Regions from separate parts of the Sphingobium sp. DN12 genome, predicted to be linked through region 1. Evidence: riboswitches for the same ligand, from Rfam matches in the RefSeq annotation. Region 1 holds a riboswitch; each other region holds the start of a gene.
What was found. Region 1 has a riboswitch for cobalamin ahead of cobW (cobalamin biosynthesis protein CobW). Riboswitches for the same ligand answer to the same signal wherever they lie in the genome.

Region 2: it holds a riboswitch for cobalamin, as region 1 does, so the genes downstream of both, ACI6S0_RS21255 (TonB-dependent receptor plug domain-containing protein) here and cobW (cobalamin biosynthesis protein CobW) in region 1, are expected to answer to the same signal.
Region 3: it holds a riboswitch for cobalamin, as region 1 does, so the genes downstream of both, ACI6S0_RS00350 (TonB-dependent receptor plug domain-containing protein) here and cobW (cobalamin biosynthesis protein CobW) in region 1, are expected to answer to the same signal.

What each region holds. Positions count from the first base shown of each region.
Region 1 covers NZ_CP173717.1:4,266,631-4,273,954, reverse strand. The annotation lists gene cobN (cobaltochelatase subunit CobN) at 1-2,686, opposite strand, end outside; gene cobW (cobalamin biosynthesis protein CobW) at 2,686-3,738, opposite strand; cobalamin riboswitch at 3,916-4,157, opposite strand; gene ACI6S0_RS20255 (Rieske (2Fe-2S) protein) at 4,188-4,565, opposite strand; gene maiA (maleylacetoacetate isomerase) at 4,562-5,206, opposite strand; gene fahA (fumarylacetoacetase) at 5,203-6,495, opposite strand; gene hmgA (homogentisate 1,2-dioxygenase) at 6,492-7,324, opposite strand, start outside.
Region 2 covers NZ_CP173717.1:4,475,272-4,482,595, reverse strand. The annotation lists gene cobD (threonine-phosphate decarboxylase CobD) at 1-683, opposite strand, end outside; gene ACI6S0_RS21275 (adenosylcobinamide-GDP ribazoletransferase) at 680-1,399, opposite strand; gene ACI6S0_RS21270 (histidine phosphatase family protein) at 1,396-1,965, opposite strand; gene cobT (nicotinate-nucleotide--dimethylbenzimidazole phosphoribosyltransferase) at 1,962-2,975, opposite strand; gene ACI6S0_RS21260 (DUF1636 domain-containing protein) at 2,972-3,379, opposite strand; gene ACI6S0_RS21255 (TonB-dependent receptor plug domain-containing protein) at 3,379-5,334, opposite strand; cobalamin riboswitch at 5,471-5,663, opposite strand; gene ACI6S0_RS21250 (ABC transporter substrate-binding protein) at 5,730-6,590, shown strand; gene ACI6S0_RS21245 (acyl-CoA thioesterase) at 6,603-7,001, opposite strand; gene ACI6S0_RS21240 (S9 family peptidase) at 7,001-7,324, opposite strand, start outside.
Region 3 covers NZ_CP173717.1:61,708-69,031, forward strand. The annotation lists gene ispZ (septation protein IspZ) at 1-243, opposite strand, end outside; gene ftsY (signal recognition particle-docking protein FtsY) at 233-1,171, opposite strand; gene mtaB (tRNA (N(6)-L-threonylcarbamoyladenosine(37)-C(2))-methylthiotransferase MtaB) at 1,171-2,412, opposite strand; gene dapF (diaminopimelate epimerase) at 2,415-3,218, opposite strand; gene ACI6S0_RS00345 (threonine ammonia-lyase) at 3,259-4,251, opposite strand; cobalamin riboswitch at 4,395-4,631, shown strand; gene ACI6S0_RS00350 (TonB-dependent receptor plug domain-containing protein) at 4,803-6,647, shown strand; gene ACI6S0_RS00355 (FecCD family ABC transporter permease) at 6,660-7,324, shown strand, end outside.

The DNA of each region.
Region 1 (7,324 bases):
TGCCCCAGGCGGACAGGGCGATGGCGCGGGGATAGTCGCCCTCGCGCTGGAGATAATCATCGACCAGCAATTGCGCCGATCGCTGGCCCAGATCCCAGGCGACGGCGGTCGGCACGGCGCGGGTATCGACCGAGAAGAAATTGCGCCCGGTCGGCAGCACGTCGGGCCGGCCGCGCGTCGGCGCGCCCGATGGCCCCGGCAGCACGAAGCGTCCGTCGAGGCCGGTCAGCAGGGCCGCCGCCTCGCGCGTGCCACAGACGTCGACGCGCGGCGCGAGATCATCGGCGATCGCCGCCAGCACGGCCGCGCTGGCCGGGCCGACCGGCGCCGCGCCATCGACCAGCGCCGCCGCCAGCAATTCCAGCCGCTCGACCATGTCGCCATGGGTGCGCCAGGCATCTGTGGATAAGTCCGCCAAGGCGGGCGGACGCGGCCCATCCCACGGCGCGCCCAGCATGCAATCGAGCGGATCGAAGCCGAGCCTCAGATCATCGGCCAGCGCCCGCAGCAAGGAGGCCTGCCCCGGATGATCCAGGCCACGCGGCGTGCGCGCCAGCGCGATCAGCAGGTCGCGGCGCAGCCGCCCTTCCGGCGAGGCGGTGAAGACATGCAGCCCGTCGCGGATCTGCAATTCCTTGAGCTCGCACAGATAATTGTCGATCGCAGCGAGCGCGTCGTCATCATCACCGGCGGCGCCCGCATCCTTGTCCAGCCCCTGGCTACGGGCCAGGTCGATAATATCGCGGCGCAGCCGGTCGAGCCGCCGCGGGTCCATGCCGGCGGCGAGATAATATTCGTCCACCAGCGCTTCGAGCTGCTTGAGCGGGCCATAGCTTTCCGCCCGCGTCAGCGGCGGGGTCAGATGATCGAGAATGACCGCACCGATGCGGCGCTTGGCCTGCGTCCCCTCGCCCGGATCATTGACGATGAAGGGATAAAGTTGCGGCACCGGCCCGGCACAGATTTCGGGGAAGCAATCGGCCGAAAGCGACACCGCCTTGCCCGGCAGCCATTCCAGATTGCCATGCTTGCCGACATGGACCAGCGCCTGCGCCCCGAAATCCTGAGCCAGCCAGACATGGAAGGCGAGATAGGCGTGCGGCGGCGGCAACGCGGGGTCATGATAGCTGCTCTTGGGATCGATATTATAGCCGCGCGCCGGCTGCACCGCGATCGCGACATGGCCGAAGCGATGGACGGCAAGGCGAAAGGCGCCGTCCCGCACGAAGGGATCGGCCTCGGGCGGTCCCCAGCGATCGACCATGGCGTCACGCGCGCCGGCGGGCAGAGCGGCAAGGGCGGCGCGATAGACATCAAGCGACAGGCTGACCTCGCCCGACCGATCCAGCGACGCCAGATCATTGGTGACGCCCCCGGTCATCAGCCGCATCAGCGCGGCGCCGTCGCGCGGAGCGTCGCCGATCGCATAGCCGGCCTCGCCCAGCCGGCGCAGGATCGCGGCGGCGCTGGCCGGCGTGTCGAGGCCGACGCCATTGCCGATCCGCCCGTCGCGATTGGGATAATTGGCCAGCACCAGCGCAACCCGGCGCTCGGTCGGCGCAGTGCGGCGCAGTGCCGCCCAGTTGCGTGCCAGATCGGCGACGAAGGCGACCCGGTCGGGTGCCACCCGCGGCACGACGATGCCGCACTGGGTGCGTTCATCGAACCGCTCGGCCGCCTTGAAGGCCACGGCGCGGGTGAAGAGGCGGCCGTCCACTTCGGGCAGGGCGACATTCATCGCCAGGTCGCGCGGGCCAAGGCCACGGGCGGACCCGCGCCAGCTGCCTTCCTCGACCCCGGCAAAGGCGGTCTGCAGGATCGGGCAATCGGCCTGTTCCAAGATGCCCGATACGCGCGGTTCGGACGACGACGAGGCGGCGAAGCTGGTCGCATTGACGATGATGTCGGGCGCGATGTCGGCCAGCAGCCCGCCAAGCCAGTCGCGCACGAACGGCTCGCGCAGCGCGCGGACATGCACGGCGGCGACATTGAAGCCGCGCGCGCCAAGCGCCGCCACCATCGCATCGACCGCGCTCAGCGTGCCGGCCACCACCAAAGCGCGATAGAAGATCAGCAGCGCCACCGGCCGCCCCTCGACCCAGGTCGCGCGCAGTTCGGCCACGCCGGGCCGGTCATGGCCGGGCAGATAGAGGCCCGCATCGGCAATCGGCAGCGGATGGTCGGGCTCGCCCGCATCCGCGCCGGTCAGCCGAGCGGCGCAGCGCAGGAAGGACAGCGCATTGGCGGTGCCGCCCTGGCGCAGATAGTCGCGCAGCTGCTCGCGCATCGCCGCCGGCACAGTGGAGGCACGATCCAGCGCCGGGTCGCCTTCGCGCCCGTCGGCGATCGCGGCGAAGGCGATGCCGCGTTCGCGCGCGACCTGCGCAATCTCGTCCACCCCATAGGGCCAATAGCTTTTGCCGCCGAGCAGGATGACGCAGACGAAGCGCGCCTTGGCGATCACCTTCTCGACATAGAGGTCGACCGAATAGGGATGCCTGAGCTGCAGCAGATTGGCCAGCCGCACGCTCGGCGCATCATCGGGCAGGCGCGCGGCGGCAGCGGCGAAACAGGCCAGGTCGCTGTCCGCCACGGTCAGGATGACGATGTCGCCGGGCGGCTGATCGAGGTCGATCGCCTCCTCGCCGTCGCTGATCGTTCCCGGCGTGGCGGACAGAAGATGCATCAGCCGAGCACGGCCTGGATGTCGGTCTCGATCGCGGCGCGGTCCAGCCCCTTCTGGCCGATCACCACCAGCTGGGTGCGGCGCGCCTCCCCCGCCTGCCAGGGACGGTCGAAGAAATGCTGGATGCGCGGGCCGACCGCCTGCACGACGAGGCGCATCGGCTTGCCGGCGACCGCGACCATGCCCTTGACGCGCAGCACATCATGGGTGGCGATCAGCGTGGACAGCGCCTGCACCAGCGTGTCGGGATCGGCGACCGCATCGCCGCCGACGACGAAGCTGTCGAAATCATCATGGTCATGATCCTCGCCCTCCGCCTCATGGTGCGAGGGGCGGGCGTCAAGATCATCCTCCGCTGCCGCGACGATGCCCAGCAGCGCGCCGATGTCGACCGCGCCATGGGCGGCGCGGACGATCTTCACGCCGGGCCGCGTCTCGGCATCGACCTGCGCCTCGACCGCGGCCAGCGTGTCGGCATCGACCAGGTCGCTCTTGTTCAGCACCACCATGTCGGCGCAGGCGAGCTGATCCTCGAACAATTCCTCCAGCGGGCTGTCATGGTCCAGATTGGGGTCGGCGGCGCGCGCTGCGGCCAGCGCGGCCTCATCGGTGGCGAAGCGGCCGGCGGCGACCGCATCGGCGTCGATCAGCGCGACGACGCCGTCGACCGTGGCGCGGGTGCGGATGTCGGGCCATTGGAAGGCCTTGACCAGCGGCTTGGGCAGGGCCAGCCCAGAGGTTTCGATGATGATATGGTCGGGCGGGCTCGGCCGGTCGAGCAGCGCGGTCATGGTCGGCAGGAAATCGTCGGCCACGGTGCAGCAGATGCAGCCATTGGCCAGCTCGACAATATCCTCTTCGGGGCAGGCGGCGTCATTGCAGCCCTTCACCAGTTCGCCGTCGACACCGACATCGCCAAATTCGTTGATGATGAGGGCGAGGCGGCGCCCCTTCGCATTTTCCAGCAGGTGGCGGATCAGCGTGGTCTTGCCCGCGCCCAGGAAGCCGGTGATGACGGTGGTCGGAATCTTGGCAGATGCAGTGTTGGCCATGACAAATACTCGCGCGCCGGAGCAACCGGGGCGGGAGCGAACCGGGCGCGCACGCACGGCCGGCCGGCATCGCGGACGGGCGCTTGTTCGCCCGCAGATGCGTGACCGCGCGGCTCCAGCCGCCAACCTGTCGCTCAGACGGAACACCGTGCCCCGGCCATCCCCTGGACCAAAGCAAGAGCGACCTAAACGCCGGCAGGTCTCCTGGCTTGCGGGTCATAGCGGGAGGAACGGCCTTCCCAGGCCTCGCAGGATTTAGCGTCCGGCCCAGTGGCTGCTGATCCCGCATCGGGGACAGCTTTGTTCATCACGCTCGCCGCTCACAGTTGCAGGGACAGCTGCGGACTTGGATGCCATGGCATCCGCACCGCCTTCCCATTTTAAGCCCCCGTGGGGGCACCGGCGCGATCATGTCGGGACGATGCGAAGCGCCGTCCCTGGGCCGGTTCCTAGTCGCTTTGGGCAGCGGTGACAATCCAGCCATCGGCGATGGCGAGCGGCCAGGGCGCAATGCGCTGACCGACGCATGGCCCACCGACGCAGACGCCATCGGTGCGGCGGAACAGGGCGCCGTGCCAGCTACAGCGGATATGGCTGCCATCCGGGGTCAGATAATCATCGAGCTGCTGGGCCAGCGGCAGGCCGGCATGGGGGCATTGATCGACAAAGCCGGCGACATGATCGCCATCCCGCACGGCAAAGCCATGGAAGCGGCCGGCGCGCATCTGCAACACGAAATTGCGCGCCTTGCCATCGGCGATCTGCTCGATCGGGCAAAGGCGCACGCCCGCCGGCGTCGCGAACAGGCGCGTGTCGGCGTCGCTCATATGTCGGCGTCGGGCTGGCGATCGGGGTGCGCGGCGGCAAAGGCGGGGAGCGCGCATGCCACCGCGTCCACGGCGCACAGCCGCGGAAAGGGCGTCAGGTCGACGCCGAAGCGCCGGGCATTGTAGAGCTGGGGCACAATATGGCAGTCGGCGAAGCTGGGGCTGTCCCCGAAGGCATGGGTGCCACCATGGCGCGCGACCAATGTTTCGAGCGCGGCCAGCCCCTCGCCGGTCCAGCGGGCGATCCAGGCGCGGACCTGATCCTCATCGGCGCCAAAATCCTGCCGCAGCGCCTGCAATATGCGCAGATTGCCGAGCGGATGGATATCGCAGGCGATGATGGCGGCCATGGCGCGGACGATCGCCGTATCGCCCGGATCGGCGGGCAGCAAGGGCGGCTGCGGCCAGCGGGCCTCGATCCATTCCAGGATCGCGCCGCTCTGCGTCAGCACGCTGTCGCCATCGACCAGCGCTGGCACCAGCCCCTGCGGCGCCAGCGCTCGATAATCGGGCGCCCGCTGCGCACCGCTGCGCAGATCATGGGTGACCTGGGCATAGTCGACACCCTTCAGGGCCAGCGCGATCCGCACGCGATAGCTCGCGCTCGATCGCCAATAGCCATGAAGGGTGAGGTCGCTCATCGCGCCGGCACGACCGTCGCGCGGCATTCGCCAAAGCCGATCGACACATGGCCGGGGGCGGACGCGGTGGCGCGCAATGTCACCTCGTCGCCATCCTCCAGGAAGCAGCGCGTCTCGCCCGATGGCAGGCTGATCGGCTCGCGGCCGCCGCTGCTGATCTCCATCAGGCTGCCATAGCCCTCGCGCGTCGGGGCGGAGATGGTGCCGCTGCCGAGCAGATCGCCGGGCATCAGGTTGCAGCCATTGGAGGCATGATGGGTGACGATCTGGCTGACGGTCCAGTACATGTTGCTCGCTGGCCCCTGGCTCAGCCGCATCGGCGGCTGGCCTGCGTCGCGCATCGCCTGGGTCGAGAGATAGACTTCCAGCGTCAGCGCCAGCGCGCCATGAGCCTGATCATCGGCATCGCTGAGGTAAGGCAACGGCGCCGGGTCTCCGTCCGGCCGGGGCGGCTGGGCGATGCGGAACGGCGCCAGCGCCTCGGGCGTCACCACCCAGGGCGAAATGGTCGAATGGAAATTCTTGGCCAGGAAGGGCCCGAGCGGCTGATATTCCCACGCCTGGAAATCGCGCGCCGACCAGTCGTTGAGCAGGCAGAAGCCGGCGACATGATCGGCCGCCTGGCCGATCGGGATCGGGCTGCCCAGATCATTGCCGGCGCCGATCCACACGCCCAGTTCCAGCTCATAATCGAGCCGGGCGGTCGGGCCGACCACCGGCACATCGGCCTCGGGCGGCTTACGCTGGCCACGCGGACGGACCAGCGGATCACCCGACGGACGGATCGAGGAGGCGCGGCCATGATAGCCGATCGGCACATATTTATAATTGGGCAGCAGCGGATTGTCGGGCCGGAACTGGCGGCCGATATTGTTGGCGTGATGGATGCCGACATAGAAGTCGCTATAATCGCCGATCCGCGCCGGCAAATGCAGCATGCAGTCCGCCGCCCGGTGCAGCAGCGGCTCGACCGCCAAGCGATGGGCCGGGTCCGACAGCAGCGCGCTGATCCGGCGGCGCAGGGCGACCCGCTCCGCCACCGGCAGCGCCATCAGCGCGTTGAGCTGGCCTTCCAGCAGCGGCGCGCAATCGATCAGCCCGGCCCCGACACAGGCGGCCAGGTCCAATATGGCGTCGCCGATCGCGACACCGGCGCGCGGCGAAGCTCCTGCGGGCGAGAACAGGCCATAGGGCAGGTTCTGGATCGGGAAGTCGCCATGATCCTGCGCGCTCGCAACCCAGCTGGTGCGGGCGGGATCATGGGTTTCGTCGGTTTGCCAATAGCTCATGGGGTCTCGTTCATCGGGGGCAGCTGGGCCTTGCGGAAGCCAGACCAGCAATCATCATAATCGGGTTGCAGCAGCGAGCTTTCCATCGCCCAGCGCGTCGGGCGCAGCACCATCCGGCTTTCGAACATGAAGGCCATGGTGTCGGCGATGCGCTGCGGCGCCAGGTCGGCGGCAATCGCCTTGTCATAGCTCGCCCGGTCGGGGCCATGGCCGGCCATGCCATTGTGCAGCGACGCGCCGCCGGGCGCGAAGCCGCCCGCCTTGGCATCATATTCGCCATGGATCAGCCCCATCAGCTCGCTCATCACATTGCGGTGGAACCAGGGCGGCCGGAATGTGTCCTCCGCCACCATCCAGCGCGGCGGGAAGATGACGAAGTCGATATTGGCGGTGCCCGGCGTCTCGCTCGGCGATGTCAGCACCGTGAAGATCGAGGGATCGGGATGGTCGAAACTGACCGTGTTGATCGTGTTGAACCGGGTCAGGTCATAGCGCAGCGGCGCGAGATTGCCGTGCCAGGCGACGACATCGAACGGGCTATGGTCCAGCATGGTTATCCACAGGCGGCCCATGAACTTCTGGATCAGTTCAAACGGCCGCTCGACATCCTCATAGGCCGCGACCGGCGCCTCGAAATCGCGGGGGTTGGCCAGGCCGTTGGCGCCGATCGGTCCCAGATCGGGCAGGCGGAAGGGCGCGCCGTAATTTTCGCAGACATAGCCGCGCGCCGCGCCCTCGATCAGCTCGACCCGGAAGCGGACGCCGCGCGGGATCAGCGCGACCTGCAACGGCGCGACATCGATCACGCCCAGTTCGGTGACGATACGCA
Region 2 (7,324 bases), 210 kb from region 1:
GCGGCGGCCGATACGGGCCAGGCACCCAGCCGATCCCGCACCCGCGCAATGATCGCGCGCGGCGCCACCAGAAAACCGAGGCGCAGGCCGGCAAGCCCGAAAAACTTGCCGAAGGAGCGCAACAGCATGAGGCGGCGATCGTCGGCCACGAAGGGCGCCAGGCTGATGCCCGGATGGCCATCGGCAAAGGCCTCGTCCACCACCAGCCAGCCGGCCGACCCGCGCCGGTCGAGCAGGGCCAGCAGATCATCCACGCCATGGATGCGCCCGTCGGGATTATTGGGATTGGCGAGGATCAGCGTCTGCCCATCCGCATGGTCCAGATGGTCGAGATCGACCGGCGCGGCGCCGGGCACCATGACGCCATGGGTGCGATAGGCCGGGCTGGCATGGCGGACCGAACCGTCGAGCAAAGTGCCAACGAGGCGCAAGCCAACCTCCGTCCCCGGCAGCGCGCAGACATGATCGGCCGCGACGCCGAAATGATCGGCCGCCGCCTGTTCGAGCGCACGCAGTCCCTGCTCGTCGGGCAAGGCGCGCCAGTCGATCGCCTGCTCGGCCGCGCCGGGCCAGGCATGGGGATTGATGCCTGTGGATAAGTCGAGCCAGCTTTCGGGCGCGCCACCGAAATGCGCGCTCGCCGCCGCCACGCCGCCGCCATGCCAGGTCCAGCGCGTCGTCATGTTGTGCCGCTCGCGATCAGGGCGACGAAAAGCAGCCCGCTTTCAACCAGTTCAATGCCCGCGCCATGGCCATCGCCGGAAATGCCGCCCAGCCGGCGCTTCAGCCACAGGCCCCAGACCAGCATCAGCAGCGGCGCTGCGAGCAGGGCCGGCAGCCACCAGGCGGCGATTATCAACAAACTTATCCACAGGGCGATGTGGATCGTTTTGACGGCATCGGCAAAACGCGCGCCCAGCCCGGCATGCAGCGGCGGCAGCATCCGCGCCCACAGCAACGGCCCGATCCGCGCGGCAAAGGGAATGAGCAGCAGCGGCAGCATCATGCCCCGCTCGACCAGCGCATGGAGCAGCAGCAGCTTGGCGATCAGTTGCAGGCCGATCGCCACCACGCCGAAACTGCCGACATGCGGGTCGGCCAGCACCGCCAGCAGCCTGTCCCGCCCTTTATGCACCGCGCCGCAGGCATCAGCGATGTCGCCGAGCCCGTCGAGATGCAGCGCCCCGGTCACGCCGACCCAGCAGAGCAGCCCGGCCAGCGCCCCGATCCAGGGATCGATGCGAACAGCAAGATTGACAGCGAACATGACAGATAGACCGACAATCGCACCGACCGCCGGAAACCATCGGATCGACCGTGCGAAGTCTGTCTCGTTCGCTGTCACCTTTGGCATCGGCAGGCGGGTCAGAAACTGGATGGCAAGGACCAGCCCCTTCATGGGCGCAGGCCCGTGATGCGGGCGAGCGGCGGCTCCCCGGTCCAGCGTTCCAGCGACAGCAAGGCGGCATAGGGCAGGCCGAAGCTCCAGCTCTGCTGCACGCTGAACCCGCACAGATGGGCCAGCGCCGCGCGCATCGCCCCGCCATGGGTCAGCACCAATGTGGGCACGCGCGGCAGATCCTCGACCGCATCGGCGATCCGCCCCAGCAATGCCGTCCAGCCCTCGCTGCCCGGCGGCGCGAAACCATCGGGATCCTGCCAGAAACGGGCGAGCGCCTCGGGATCGACATCGGCGGGAGCCAGACCATCCCAGATGCCGAAATCCAGTTCCCGCCAACGCGGATCGACCCACACCGGCAAGCCGGCGCGCTCGCCGATCGCGGTTGCCGCCTGCCGGGCGCGCTGCAGGTCGGACGTCACGATCATCTCGATCTCCAGCCCCTCCGCCTGCGCCAGACAGGCGTCGATGCCCGCGCGCGTCGGCACGCTGTCGGTCCGCCCCAGCAACAGGCCGGGCGTCTCGGGTGCGCCATGCCGCAGCAGATGGAGCGGCATGCCCATCATGTCGCGGTCGACACCGCCGCCTCGGCAAAGGTCGCCATGCCGCTATGCGCGGCTACGGCCGCACGGACGATATTGGCCGCCACCGCCGCGCCGCTGCCTTCGCCCAATCGCATGTCGAGGCGCAGCAGCGGCTCGAGCCCCATCCGCTCCAGCAGCAAGCCATGGCCCGGCTCGGCCGAGCAATGGCCGGCCAGGCAATGGTCGGCAAAGACCGGCACCTGCGCCACCAGCGGCGCGATCGCGGCGCAACTGATGAAACCGTCGAGCAGCACCGGCACGCCCAACTGGCGGGCGCGCAGCACCGCGCCGGCAATCGCCGCCAGTTCGCGCCCACCCAGCCGGCGCAGCGTTTCAAAGGCGCTGTCCGGCGCATCGGCATGGAAGGCGAGCGCCCGATCGATCGTCGCGATCTTGCGCCCGATCCCCTCGCCATCGACGCCCGTGCCGGGACCAACCCAGTCGCGCACGGCGCCGCCAAAGCTGCGCGCGCTCAGGGCGGCGGCGGCGGTCGAATTGCCGATCCCCATTTCGCCCACGACCAGCAGGTCCAGATCCTCTTCGGCCGCCGCCGCGCCGATCGACAGCGCGGTCAGGCACTCCTCCTCGGTCATGGCGGGGGCGATGGTGAAGTCCGCCGTCGGCCGGTCCAGATCGATCGATCGCACCGCCAGTTCCAGCCCGGCCACGCCGGCCAGGGCGTTGATCGCCGCGCCGCCGGCGGCGAAATTGGCGACCATCTGCGCGGTCACGGCGGCAGGATAGGCGCTGACGCCATGGACGGTGAAGCCATGATTGCCGGCAAAGATCGCGGCACGCGCCCGCTTCAGGCGCGGCACCGCGCGCCCCTGCCAGCTTGCCATGAAGATCGCGACATCCTCCAGCCGGCCGAGCGCGCCGAGCGGCTTGGTCAGTTCCGCCTGCCGCGCGCGTGCCGCCGCGCTGGCCAGTTCCTCGGCCGGCGGCAGATTGGCCAGGGCATTTTCGAAATCGGTGATCGAGGCGAAGCTCATTCGACGACAAATCCTTCCGGCGGGGTACGGGTGATGAAATGGCCCTTCACGCCTTCGGGCCATTCGCGAAAGGCGACGCGGCCATGCTCGCTGGCGGCATAGGCAATGGCATAATCGAGGATCGCGCGCGCCGCATCGGCATCCGGGGTGAACCGCCCCATTACATAGCCGACCTTGCCCGGCGCGCGCAGATGGACGGTGCAATGATCCTGGCAGGCGAACAGGCAAGGCATGTCCTGCACCGCGACGGTGGCATAGCGCGGGTCGGAGGCCTGCACGCTGCGCAGCGCCTCCGCCAATCGGGCCCCGCCGCGCACGCCCTCCCCGTCCTCCCGCATCTTCGGTGAATGACGGCAGGTATTGCAGGCGACAATGGCGGGGCCGGGTTCGACGGGGCGCAGCATCAGAAGCGCCCCCGGAAGCCGGCATAGATGCTGCGGCCGAGCGTGCCATAGCGATAGGCCGTCATATAATTCTCGTCGAAGAGATTCTCGACGCGGGCGAACAGGCGCAACGCCGGGGTGAACGCATATTCGGCGCGCAGGTCGACCAGCGTATAGTCGTCCAGCCGCGTCGTGTTGGCCGCATTGTCATAGCTGTGGCCGGACCAGCGCACCGCCGCGCCGGTGGTGAGGCCGAAGGGCCAGGCATAGCTGATCGAACCATTGGCACTGTTACGCGGCCGACGCGGCAGCCAATTGCCTTCGTTCGCGGTGCCGTCCGAACGATCCTCCGCCACGGTCCAGCTGTAATTGCCGTCGATCGTCAGCCCCTTGACCGGCTCGACCGCCACCTGCGCCTCTATGCCATGCGCCTTGGCGCGCGCGACATTGAGATAATAGCCATAGCGGCGGGTGGTGGTGCCGGGCGTGAAGCAGAGCGGATCGGTCGAGCTGGTGGAACAGCTATTATAGATGATCTGGTCGGTCGTGGTCCGGTCGAACCAGGTCGCGCCCAGCCGCAGTTTCTCGCCAAGGAAACGCTGCTCCGCGCCCGCTTCCCAGCCATGGGCGCGTTCGGGATCGAGCGCCTGGTTCCCATATTCGGAAAAGAGCTGATAGAGGGTCGGCGCCTTGAAGCCCTCGCCATAGCTGGCGCGCAGCACCGTCCCGGTCGGCAGCGCCCAGACGCCCCCGGCGGAAAAGAGGGTGCGGCCGCCGTAGCGGTTATGATCGTCATAGCGCAGCCCGCCGGTCAGGGTCAGGCCCGTAATCGGCTGGGCATTGAGCTGGCCATAGACGCTGGTGATCTCCGCCTTGCCGCGGGCCGGGTCGGGAATCGGCACCGAAAGCGACGCCGAAGGCGACACGCTGCGAAAGCGGCTATTCTCATTCTCCACCCCGAACAACGCAGTCCAGCCGTCGGCGATGGCAAAGCTGCCCTGATATTCCAGCCGCTGGTTGCGACCGGCGGCGTCGAAGCTCTGCTTGCGCGGGTTGCGCGGGTCGTAATTGTCGCGATCGGTGTCGGTATAGCCATAGCCGAAGCGGTTGCGGAAGCGGCCGTCGAGCAGCGCGACGTTAAGGCCGGCATAGCCGACAAATTCGCGATTGGTGCCATAGGCCGGGCTGTCCGCGCTGGTGGCGTCGAAATCGACCCGGCCATCGGAATAATAGCCGCGCAGGTCGGCGCTGATCCCGTCCGCCAGCGCAACCTCGACCCGGCCGGTGACGCTGCGGTTGGTATAGCCGTCCTTCTCCTTGCCGCCAAAGGCCGGGCTGATCGCCGAGATGCCCTCGGTGGTGAAGCTCTGTCCGCCGATCCGCCAGCTGACCGGGCCGGTCTTGCCGCCCAGCGCCGCACGGGCACTGACCGTGTCGCGCGACCCCGCCTCGATATCGAAGCTCCCCTCCAGCGGCTGTTCGGGCATGGCGGTGACGACATTGACGACGCCACCGATTGCCTGACTGCCCCACAGGGTCGACTGGGGACCGCGCAGCACTTCTATGCGCGAGGCGTCGCCGACCAGCAGGTTTGCGAAATTATAGCCGCCGCCGGCCGAGGACGGATCGTTGAGCTTCACCCCGTCAATGACCACTACGGTCTGGTCGGACTCGGCGCCACGGATACGCAGCGACGTCGCCGTGCCATAGCCGCCATTGCGCGAGATGCTGACGCCCGGCGTGCGCAGCAGCAATTCGGTGACGCCCAGATCCTGCGCCCGGTCGATCGCTGCCTTGTCGAGCACGGTGACGGAGGCCGGCACCTGGTCGGCCGGCGTGGCGAGGCGGGTCGCGGTGACGAGGATCGAGGATGCGCCGGCATCGGCAGCGGCATCGGGCGGTGGCGCCTGCTGCGCCTCTTCGGCGAAAGCGGTGGTGGAGAGAAGGAAAGAACAGAAAGTCAGATATTTGAACACATGAGCCCCCGGACGAGGGACCGCATCCCAGGGACGATATCGGTGCCCGGCCGGGCGCGACATGGTCCCCGCAATTTGCGGTCCACCTGTCGCCACGCGGGTTCACCCCCGTCCGCTCGGCACACCCTGTCCGCGCGAAGGACGACCGCGACGGGCAGGTCTCCTGGCTCGCGGGTCATCGCTGATTCATGCCGCCTTCTCAGAACCTTGCGGTCCCAATGGCATATGGCACAAAAGCTCGCCGCTCACAGTTGCAGGGGCAGCCGAGGTCTTGAACCCCATTCCCTTTTCATCCCCGCTGCCGGGGAACCTGTCGCAGTCCGGGCGATAGGCGAGCCCGACTGGAGCGTCAATCTTCCTTGCCTGGCGGAGCGCGCGGGCTAAGGGAGATGGCCATGCGGATTTTTGCGCCCATCGGCCCCGGCAAGGGGATGATCGCCCTGATGATCGCCCTGATCGGCGGTGCCACATTATGGGCGGCCACCGCGCGCCAGCCTGCCAATGCAGGCAAACGTCCGCAACGGATCGTGTCGCTCAACCTGTGCGCCGACCAGTTGCTGGTGGCGCTGGCCGATCGCGACCAGATTGCCGGCCTGACCCATAATGCCGGCGATCGGCAGATGTCGGCGGTGGCTGCCGTAACGAAGGGCCTGCCCATCCTCGACGGATCGGCCGAACAGATTTTGGCGACCAATCCCGATCTGGTGATCGGCATGCCGGCGCGGCGCAATCCGGCAATCGCGATCCTCAAGGCCCAGCATTATCCCGCCGTCGACCTGAAAAGCGCGGACAGCTATGCCGATATCATCGCGTCGATCCGCACCGTGGCGCAGGCGACTGGCCATGCCGACCGCGGCGAAGCGATGATCGCGCGGATGGACCGGGAGCTTGCCGCCCTGCCCCGCGCACCGAAGCCGAAGGTCGCCGCCTATTATCAGCGGCGCGGCTACATGACCGGCACCGGCACGCTGGTCGACGACCTGATGACGCGGGCGGGCCTGCGCAACCTGGCCGCCGACCTTGGCAAGCCGGCGATCGCGCAGGTCAGCCTGGAGGAGATGGTCGCGGCCCGGCCCGATTATCTGATCGTCGAGAGCGCGACCGACCGGATCACCGACCAGGGCACCGAAATGCTGCACCATCCGGTGCTGCGCGACATAGCGCGCATCAGCCTGCCCCAGGCCTGGACCGTGTGCGGCGGACCGGCCTATGTGCAGGCGGCCCGCGCCCTCTCCCAGGCCGTCAGCGCCCGCTGAAGCTGGGCCGGCTCAGCCCTCGATGAAGTTGGCGGCGACTTCCGCCGGCACCCGCATCAGCCGGCCACTTTCCTTGTCGATCATCGCCCAGGTGGATTTGGCCGACACCTTCACCTTGCCGTCCGGCCCGGTGAACTCGATCAGCCGGTCGAACCGCGCGCCGCGCGGCCCTTCCGGTATCCAGGTGCGGCCCGATACGACATCGCCCTCGGTCACGTTACCGCGATAATCAACCTCATGCCGGGTCACGACCCAGATATAGGCGTCGACATGGGCCGGATCGGCATCGGTCATCCAATGTTCGACCGACAATTGCTCCATCCACTGCACCCACACCGCATTGTTCACATGGCCCAGCACATCGATATGCTCGGGCCTTGCGGTGAACTGCTTGGTGAAGCTCGACGCCATCAGCCTTCCACTCCCAGCTGCCACAGGATGAACGCAAATTCCTCGGCGGTCTCGTGCAGGCTCTCGAACCGGCCCGACTTGCCGCCATGGCCCGCGCCCATATTGGTCTTGAGCAGCAGGATATTGCTGTCCGTCTTGGTCGCGCGCAGCTTCGCCACCCACTTCGCCGGTTCCCAATAGGTGACGCGCGGGTCGTTCAGCCCGGCCGTCACCATCAGCGGCGGATAGTCCTGCGCACTGACATGGGTGTAGGGATCATAGCTCTGGATCGTGCGGAATGCGGCCTCATCCTCGATCGGATTGCCCCATTCGGGCCATTCGCC
Region 3 (7,324 bases), 690 kb from region 1:
CAGCAGCGCCGAGAGCCACAGCATCGGCGAGACCCGGCCGAGCTTCACCTTGGAGATGATGACGGCGATGACGATCGCGGCCATGAAGGCGGCGGTGCCAAAGCTCATGGCGGTGATCGGATTGCCCGCACCCCAGAACCAGCCCGCGCCCTTGTAGCTCAGGAAAAAGACCAGCAGCGGCCCGAAATCGAGCGCGAGGCTGAGGCTGCCGCCATGGGCGGGCTTCTTGGCGTCAGCGGGCATAGGCCGTCCCCGCGATCGCGCGTGCCATGTCGGCGGCATCGAAGGGGCGCAGATCCTCGATCTTTTCGCCGACGCCGATGGCGTGGATCGGCAGGCGATATTTCTCCGCCGCCGCGACCAGCACGCCGCCGCGCGCGGTGCCGTCCAGCTTGGTCATGACCAGGCCCGTGACCTGTGCGGTTTCCTTGAAGACTTCGATCTGGTTCAACGCATTCTGTCCCGTGGTGGCATCGAGGACCAGGACAACGTCGTGCGGGGCGGCCGGGTTCAATCGGCCGAGCACGCGGCGCACCTTGGCCAGCTCGTCCATCAGTTCGGTCTTGTTCTGCAGCCGGCCGGCGGTGTCGACGATCAGCACGTCGATGCCGGTGGCCGTCGCCTGCTTGACCGCGTCGAACACGATGCCCGCCGCGTCGCCGCCTTCCTTGCCGGCGACGATGGGCACGCCCAGACGCTCGGCCCAGACCTTCAACTGGCCGATCGCGGCCGCGCGGAAGGTGTCGCCCGCCGCCAGCATCACGCCATAATCCTGTTCCAGGAAATTATTGGCGAGCTTGGCGATGGTGGTCGTCTTGCCCGATCCGTTGACGCCGATCACCAGGATCACCTGCGGCCGCGGAAAGGCCTCGATCTCGAGCGGGCGGGCGACCGGGGCCAGCACCTTCTCGATCTCCTCCGCGATGATCTCGCGCAGATATTCCTCGGTCAGTTCCTTGTTGTAGCGCCCTTCGGCGAGGCGATCACGAACCCGGCCGGCCATGGCCGGGCCGAGATCGGACATGATCAGGGCTTCCTCGATCTCGTCGAGGGTCTGGTCGTCGAGCGCGGCCTTGGTGAAAAGGCCGGTCAGATTCTCGCCGAGCTTGTCGGAGGTGCGCTTAAGGCCGCCGAAGAGGCGGTCGCGCCAGCTGGTGCCGGTGTCAGTCATTATTGCGCCTCTTGCGCGATCAGCGCGCCATTCTCAAGGCCGCTGATGCGGGCCGCGACGATCGTGGAGGGGGGCTGGGGCGTGGTGAAGCGCACCGGCGCGAAATTTTCCGCATGGCCCGACAGGCCGTTGCGTTCGACCAGCACTGACTGGCGGGTGCCGACCAGCCGGGCGAGCCAGGCGTCGCGCTGCGCCGCGCAGGCATCGCGCAGCAGTGCGGCGCGCGCCTTGATGGTGGCGCGATCCAGCTGGGGCATGCGCGCGGCGGGCGTGCCGGTGCGCGGCGAATAGGGGAAGATATGGCCGTGGACGATGTCGCAATCGGCGACCAGCGCCAGGCTGTTGGCGAACATGGCGTCATCCTCGGTCGGGAAGCCGGCGATGATGTCGGCGCCGATGCTGATGTCCGGGCGGGCGGCCTTCACCCGCTCGACGATGCGCACCGCGTCGGCGCGGGCATGGCGGCGCTTCATGCGCTTCAAGATCATGTCGTCGCCGGCCTGCAGCGAGAGATGCAGATGCGGCATCATGCGCGGCTCATGGGCGATGAGGTCGAACAGCCGCTCGTCAATCTCGACACTGTCGATCGAGGAGAGGCGCAGCCGGGGCAGGTCCGGGACATGCTTGAGGAGCCGTTCAACGAGTTGGCCGAGCGAAGGGCTACCTGGCAGGTCCGGGCCATAGCTGGTGACATCAACGCCGGTCAGCACGATCTCGCCATAGCCCGCGTCGACCAGTTGCTTCGCCTTGTCGATCACCGCGCCGGCGGGCACGGAGCGGCTGTTCCCCCGGCCATAGGGGATGATGCAGAAGGTGCAGCGATGGTCGCAGCCATTCTGCACCTCCAGAAAGGCGCGGGCATGTTCGGCAAAGGCGCTGGCCATGTGCGGCGCGGTGTCGCGCACGGCCATGATGTCGGAGACGTTGACCTTATCCGCCACCGGGGCGAAGGCGGCTGCCTCCAGCTTCTCCCGGTTGCCGATCACGCCGTCCACTTCCGCCATGGCGGCGAAGGTCTGGGGTTCGGTCTGGGCGGCGCAGCCGGTGACGAGGATGCGGGCGTCGGGGCGGTCTCGCCTGGCGCGGCGGATCGCCTGCCGGGTCTGGCGCACGGCCTCGGCCGTCACGGCGCAGCTGTTGACGACGATCAGGTCGTCCTGTGCGCCGGCCATTTCGCGGATCGCTTCGCTTTCCGCGATGTTGAGCCGGCAGCCCAGGGTGATGATGTCGGGACCGGCCACGGTCAGAAGCGGTCCCAGTCCGCCTCGCCGTCGAACACATGGGTGGCGGGGCCGGTCATGCGGATCGTGCCGCCCGGTGCCCAGTCGATTTCCAGGTCGCCGCCCGGCAGGCTGACCGTCACCGGGCCGGCCATCAGCTTGCGGCGGATCGCCGCGACGGCGGTGGCGCAGGCGCCGGTGCCGCAGGCGCGGGTGAGGCCGGCGCCCCGTTCCCAGACGATCAGGCGCAAATGCTGCGGGCCGACGACCTGCGCGAAATTGACGTTCACGCGGGCGGGGAAGAGCGGATCATGCTCGATCAGCGGGCCGAGCCGTTCGAAATCGACCGCGTCCAGATCCTCGACGAAGAAGATCACATGCGGGTTGCCGACATTGACGGCGGCCGGCGCGGGCAGGTCTTCCCAGCTGGCCGACATCGTCAGCGTGTCCATCGGATAAGCGAGCGGGATCGCGTCCCAGTCGAAGCGGGGCGCGCCCATGTCGACGCTGGCGCCGCCGTCCACGCTCTTTGCATCAAGCAGGCCTGCCTTGGTGCGGATCAGCACATCGCGGCCGACGAACAGGGGAACGCAGCGGGTCGCGTTGCCGCAGGCTTCCACTTCGCTGCCATCAGCATTGAATATCTGCATCGACACATCGGCGTCGTCGCTCTCGCCGATGACGATCAACTGGTCGCAGCCGATGCCGGCGTGGCGATCGGCAATGGCGCGGGCGCGCGCCTGCGTCATCGCGACCGGCGCCTGGCGCGCGTCGATCACGACGAAATCATTGCCCAGACCATGCATCTTGGAAAAGCGGCTCATCATGGCGCCGCATTTAGTGCGGGACGGGGCAAAAGACCAGCGGTCAGGCGTTCTGGCCGCCAATGATCGCGGCATAATCCTGCGGATCGACATTGGCGCCGGAGATGACGAGGGCGGTGGTGCCGTCGGTGGGCGGGGCGAGGCCGGCAAGCATGGCCGCGAGCGCCACCGCGCCGCCCGGTTCGACCACCAGCTTGAGCGTGATGAAGGCGAAGCGCATTGCGTCGCGCACCTGATCGTCGCTGACGACGAGGCCGCCGGCGAGCAGGGCCTGGTTGATCGGGAAGGTCAGCGCGCCGGGGCTGGGGGCCAGCAGCGCGTCGCAGATGCTGCGCGCGTCGGGCGCGACACTTTCCCGCACGCCGCTGGCGAGCGAGCGGGCGGTATCGTCGAAGCCGGCGGGTTCGACGGCATAAACGGCGATGTCGGGGCGGGCGGCCTTGACCGCCGTCGCCGTGCCCGCGACCAGCCCGCCGCCACCACAGCAGACGAGAATCTGGGTGGGGTTGGCGCCGACGGCCTGCGCTTGCTCCAGTATCTCCAGGCCGATCGTGCCCTGGCCGGCGATGATGAAGGGATCGTCGAAGGAGGGAACCAGCGTTGCGCCGCGTTCGGTGGCAAGGGCGGTGGCGATTGCCTCGCGGCTCTGGGTGAAGCGGTCATAGGGGACGACCTCAGCCCCCATCGCACGCGTGTTGGCGGTCTTGATCGCTGGGGCATCGGCCGGCATCACGATCGTTGCCGGGATGCCGAGCAGGCGCGCGGCGAAGGCGACGCCCTGGGCATGATTGCCCGAGGACCATGCGACGACGCCCGCCGCCCGTTCCGCTGCATCGAGGCGGGCGAGGCGGTTATAGGCGCCGCGGAACTTGAACGATCCGCTATGCTGGGCACCCTCGAACTTCACCAGCACGCGCCGGCCGCACAAATCGTTGAGCGCGGCATTCTCGATCAGCGGGGTGCGAACCGCCGCCGGTGCGATCAGCCGCGCGGCATCGGCGACGTCGGCGGCAGTGATAGCAAGCGAATCGGTCATGTCGGCTCCTTCGGTCAGAGGCCCCTGCATAGCCGCCCATCGGCGCCGCGCAACGATCCGCCGGGGCGATCCTGGCCCGCTTGGCAGGGCTTGTGCTTTGGCTTATGGGGGCGGCGCGCCGGGGCGGTCAAAGGCCCCGGCGCGCATGATCGCGCCGGTGCCCGCAAGGGCTGAAAACGGGAATGCGGTGCGGGGGGCAAAGCCCTTCCAAATCCGCGGCTGTCCCTGCAACTGTAAGCGGTGAGCGCGATGCGCAGGGTTCCCAGGCTCTTCAAAAGGGGAGGGCCGGAACCGGCCACTGGACCGACAGGTCCGGGAAGGCTGGCGCATCGCTGCCCTGACCCGCGAGCCAGGAGACCTGCCGGCGTCTGGTCGCTCTTGCCCTGGCCCAGGGGATGGCCATGGCGCGGTGTTTCCGTCGAGCGACGCCCATGGCGGCCGGGGCCGCATCGGTGCGTGGGGCGGGGCGCTGGCGTCTTCCCGATCCTCACGCAGCGACCGCATGTGCGGACGCCCCGGTTCCAAATCGACGGACGCCGGGGGACGATAAAATGAAGATGTTGGGGATTTCGCTGATCGCGCTGCTGGCCGCTACGCCGGCACTGGCACAAGACGATGATATCGTCGTCACCGCTTCGGGCATTGCGCAGCCGCGCGACGAGGTCGGCCAGGCGATCACGGTGATCGATGCCGACACGATCAGGACGCGCCAGGCGGTCGATGTCGTCGATCTGCTCGCCACCACGCCGGGCGTCCGCTTCAGCCGCAATGGCTCGACCGGCGGCGTGACCGGCGTGTCGCTGCGCGGCGCGGAGACGACCCAGACGCTGGTGCTGATCGACGGGGTCAAGGTCAACGACCCGAGCGGCATCGGCGACGGCTATGATTTCGGCCATCTGCTGACCGGCAATATCCGCCGGATCGAAGTGCTGCGCGGCTCCAACTCGGTCGTCTATGGCAGTCAGGCGATCGGCGGCGTGGTCAATGTGATGACCGGCGCGCCGAGCGAGGGTTTCGAGGTCAATGCCTCGGCCGACTATGGCTATAGCGACACGCTGAACGCCAAGGCCGATGTGTCGGGCACGCGTGGCGCGGTGTCCGGCGGCGTCGGCGTCGCCTATTTCAACACCGACGGCATTTCCTCGGTCGGCCGGTCGTTCGGCGGCGTGGAGAAGGACGGCTATGAGAATATCGCCACCAACGCCAAGCTGAAGATCGCCTTTTCCGACACGCTCAGCCTCGACCTGCGCGGTTACTATATCCATGCCGATCTCGACTATGACAGCTTCTTCGGCGCGCCGGCCGACAGCAGCGACGTCAGCAAGCTGGACCAATATGTCGGCTATGCCGGGATCAACCTGGCGCTGCTCGACGGCAAGCTGACCAATCGGGCCGCCGTCACCTGGATGCGCAACGATCGCGACTATTATTTCGTGCGCGGCACTGACCCGGACTATGGCTATTCGGGCACCAATCTGCGGTTCGAATATGAGGGCGTCTATGCCCCGGTGGATCAGGCCAAGCTGATCTTCGGCTATGAGCATGAGCGGCCGGACTATGAGTATTTCGGCTTTGGCGACATAGCGAGCGCGAAGGCGAACATCGACAGCGTCTATGCGCTGGCGGTGGTGAAGCCGCTTGCCGGCCTCGCCGTCACTGGTGGGCTGCGCCATGACGATCATAGCCAGTTCGGCGGCGCGACCACCTTTGGCGCGAACGCCAATTACACGCCGAACGCCGGCGCGACCAATATCCGCCTTTCCTATGGCGAGGGGTTCAAGGCGCCGTCGCTCTATCAGCTCTACGACACCTATAGCGGCAACAGCGCGCTGCGGCCTGAGCGGTCGAAAAGCTATGATGTCGGCTTCGACCAGAGCCTGGACGGGGACAAGGCTATGCTGTCGCTGACGGCGTTCCGGCGCGATACCCGCAACCAGATCAACTATGATTATGCGACCTACACCTATGGCAATCTGGACCGGACCCGCGCCAAGGGCGTGGAAGCGACGCTGACGCTGAAGCCGGTCGAGGCGCTGACGGTGGCGGCATCCTACTCCTATGTCGATGCGCGCGACCGGTCGGGCGGGGTCACCGACGGCAATCGCCTGCCGCGCCGCGCCGCCAATGCGGTCAGTGTGTCGGCCGACTATCTCTGGGCCTTCGGCCTGTCGACCGGCGCGACCCTGACCATGGTCGGCGACAGCTATGACGACACGGCCAACACGCGCCGGCTCGACGGCTATGCGCTGGCCGGGCTGCGCGCATCCTTCCCCGTGGGCGAGCATCTGGAAGTCTATGGCCGGATCGACAATCTGTTCGATGCGGATTACGCCACGGCCTATGGCTATGGCACCTATGGCCGGTCGGCCTATGGCGGCGTGCGTGTCCGCTTCTAAGGGGCGGCGCGCATGAGCGGGCGGCGGCATCCTTTGTTGCTGCCGGGGCTGATCGCCCTGCTGCTGGTCGCGGCGATCGCGTCGGTCGCGCTGGGATCGGTGACGATCGCGCCGGCCCGCATCCTGGCGGTGCTGGCGGGCGGCGGCGACATGGTGGCGCGCGCGATCGTCATCGACCTGCGCTTGCCGCGCATGGCGATCGGCCTGCTGGTCGGCGGCATGCTGGGCCTGTCGGGCGCGGCATTGCAGGGCTATCTGCGCAATCCGCTGGCCGAACCCGCCGTGCTCGGCGTGTCCAATGCGGCGGCGCTGGGGGCGGTGATCGCGCTCTATTTCGGCCTGTCCGAACTGCATCCGATGGCGTTGCCGCTGCTGGCGATCGTCACGGCCCTGGCGGCGATCGGCGCGCTGTTCCTGCTTGCCGGGCCGTCGGAAAGCCCGTTGACGCTGATCCTGGCCGGCATTGCCGTCGCGACGCTGGCGGGGGCGGGGATCAGCCTGGCGCTGAACCTCTCCCCCAATCCCTTTGCCGCGATGGAGATTATGAGCTGGCTGATGGGGAGCCTGGAAAATCGCAGCATCGACCATCTGCTGCTGGCGCTGCCCTGCATCGCGGTCGGTGCGGCGCTGCTGCTCTATGACGGGCGCGCGCTCGACGCGCTGACCCTGGGCGAGGA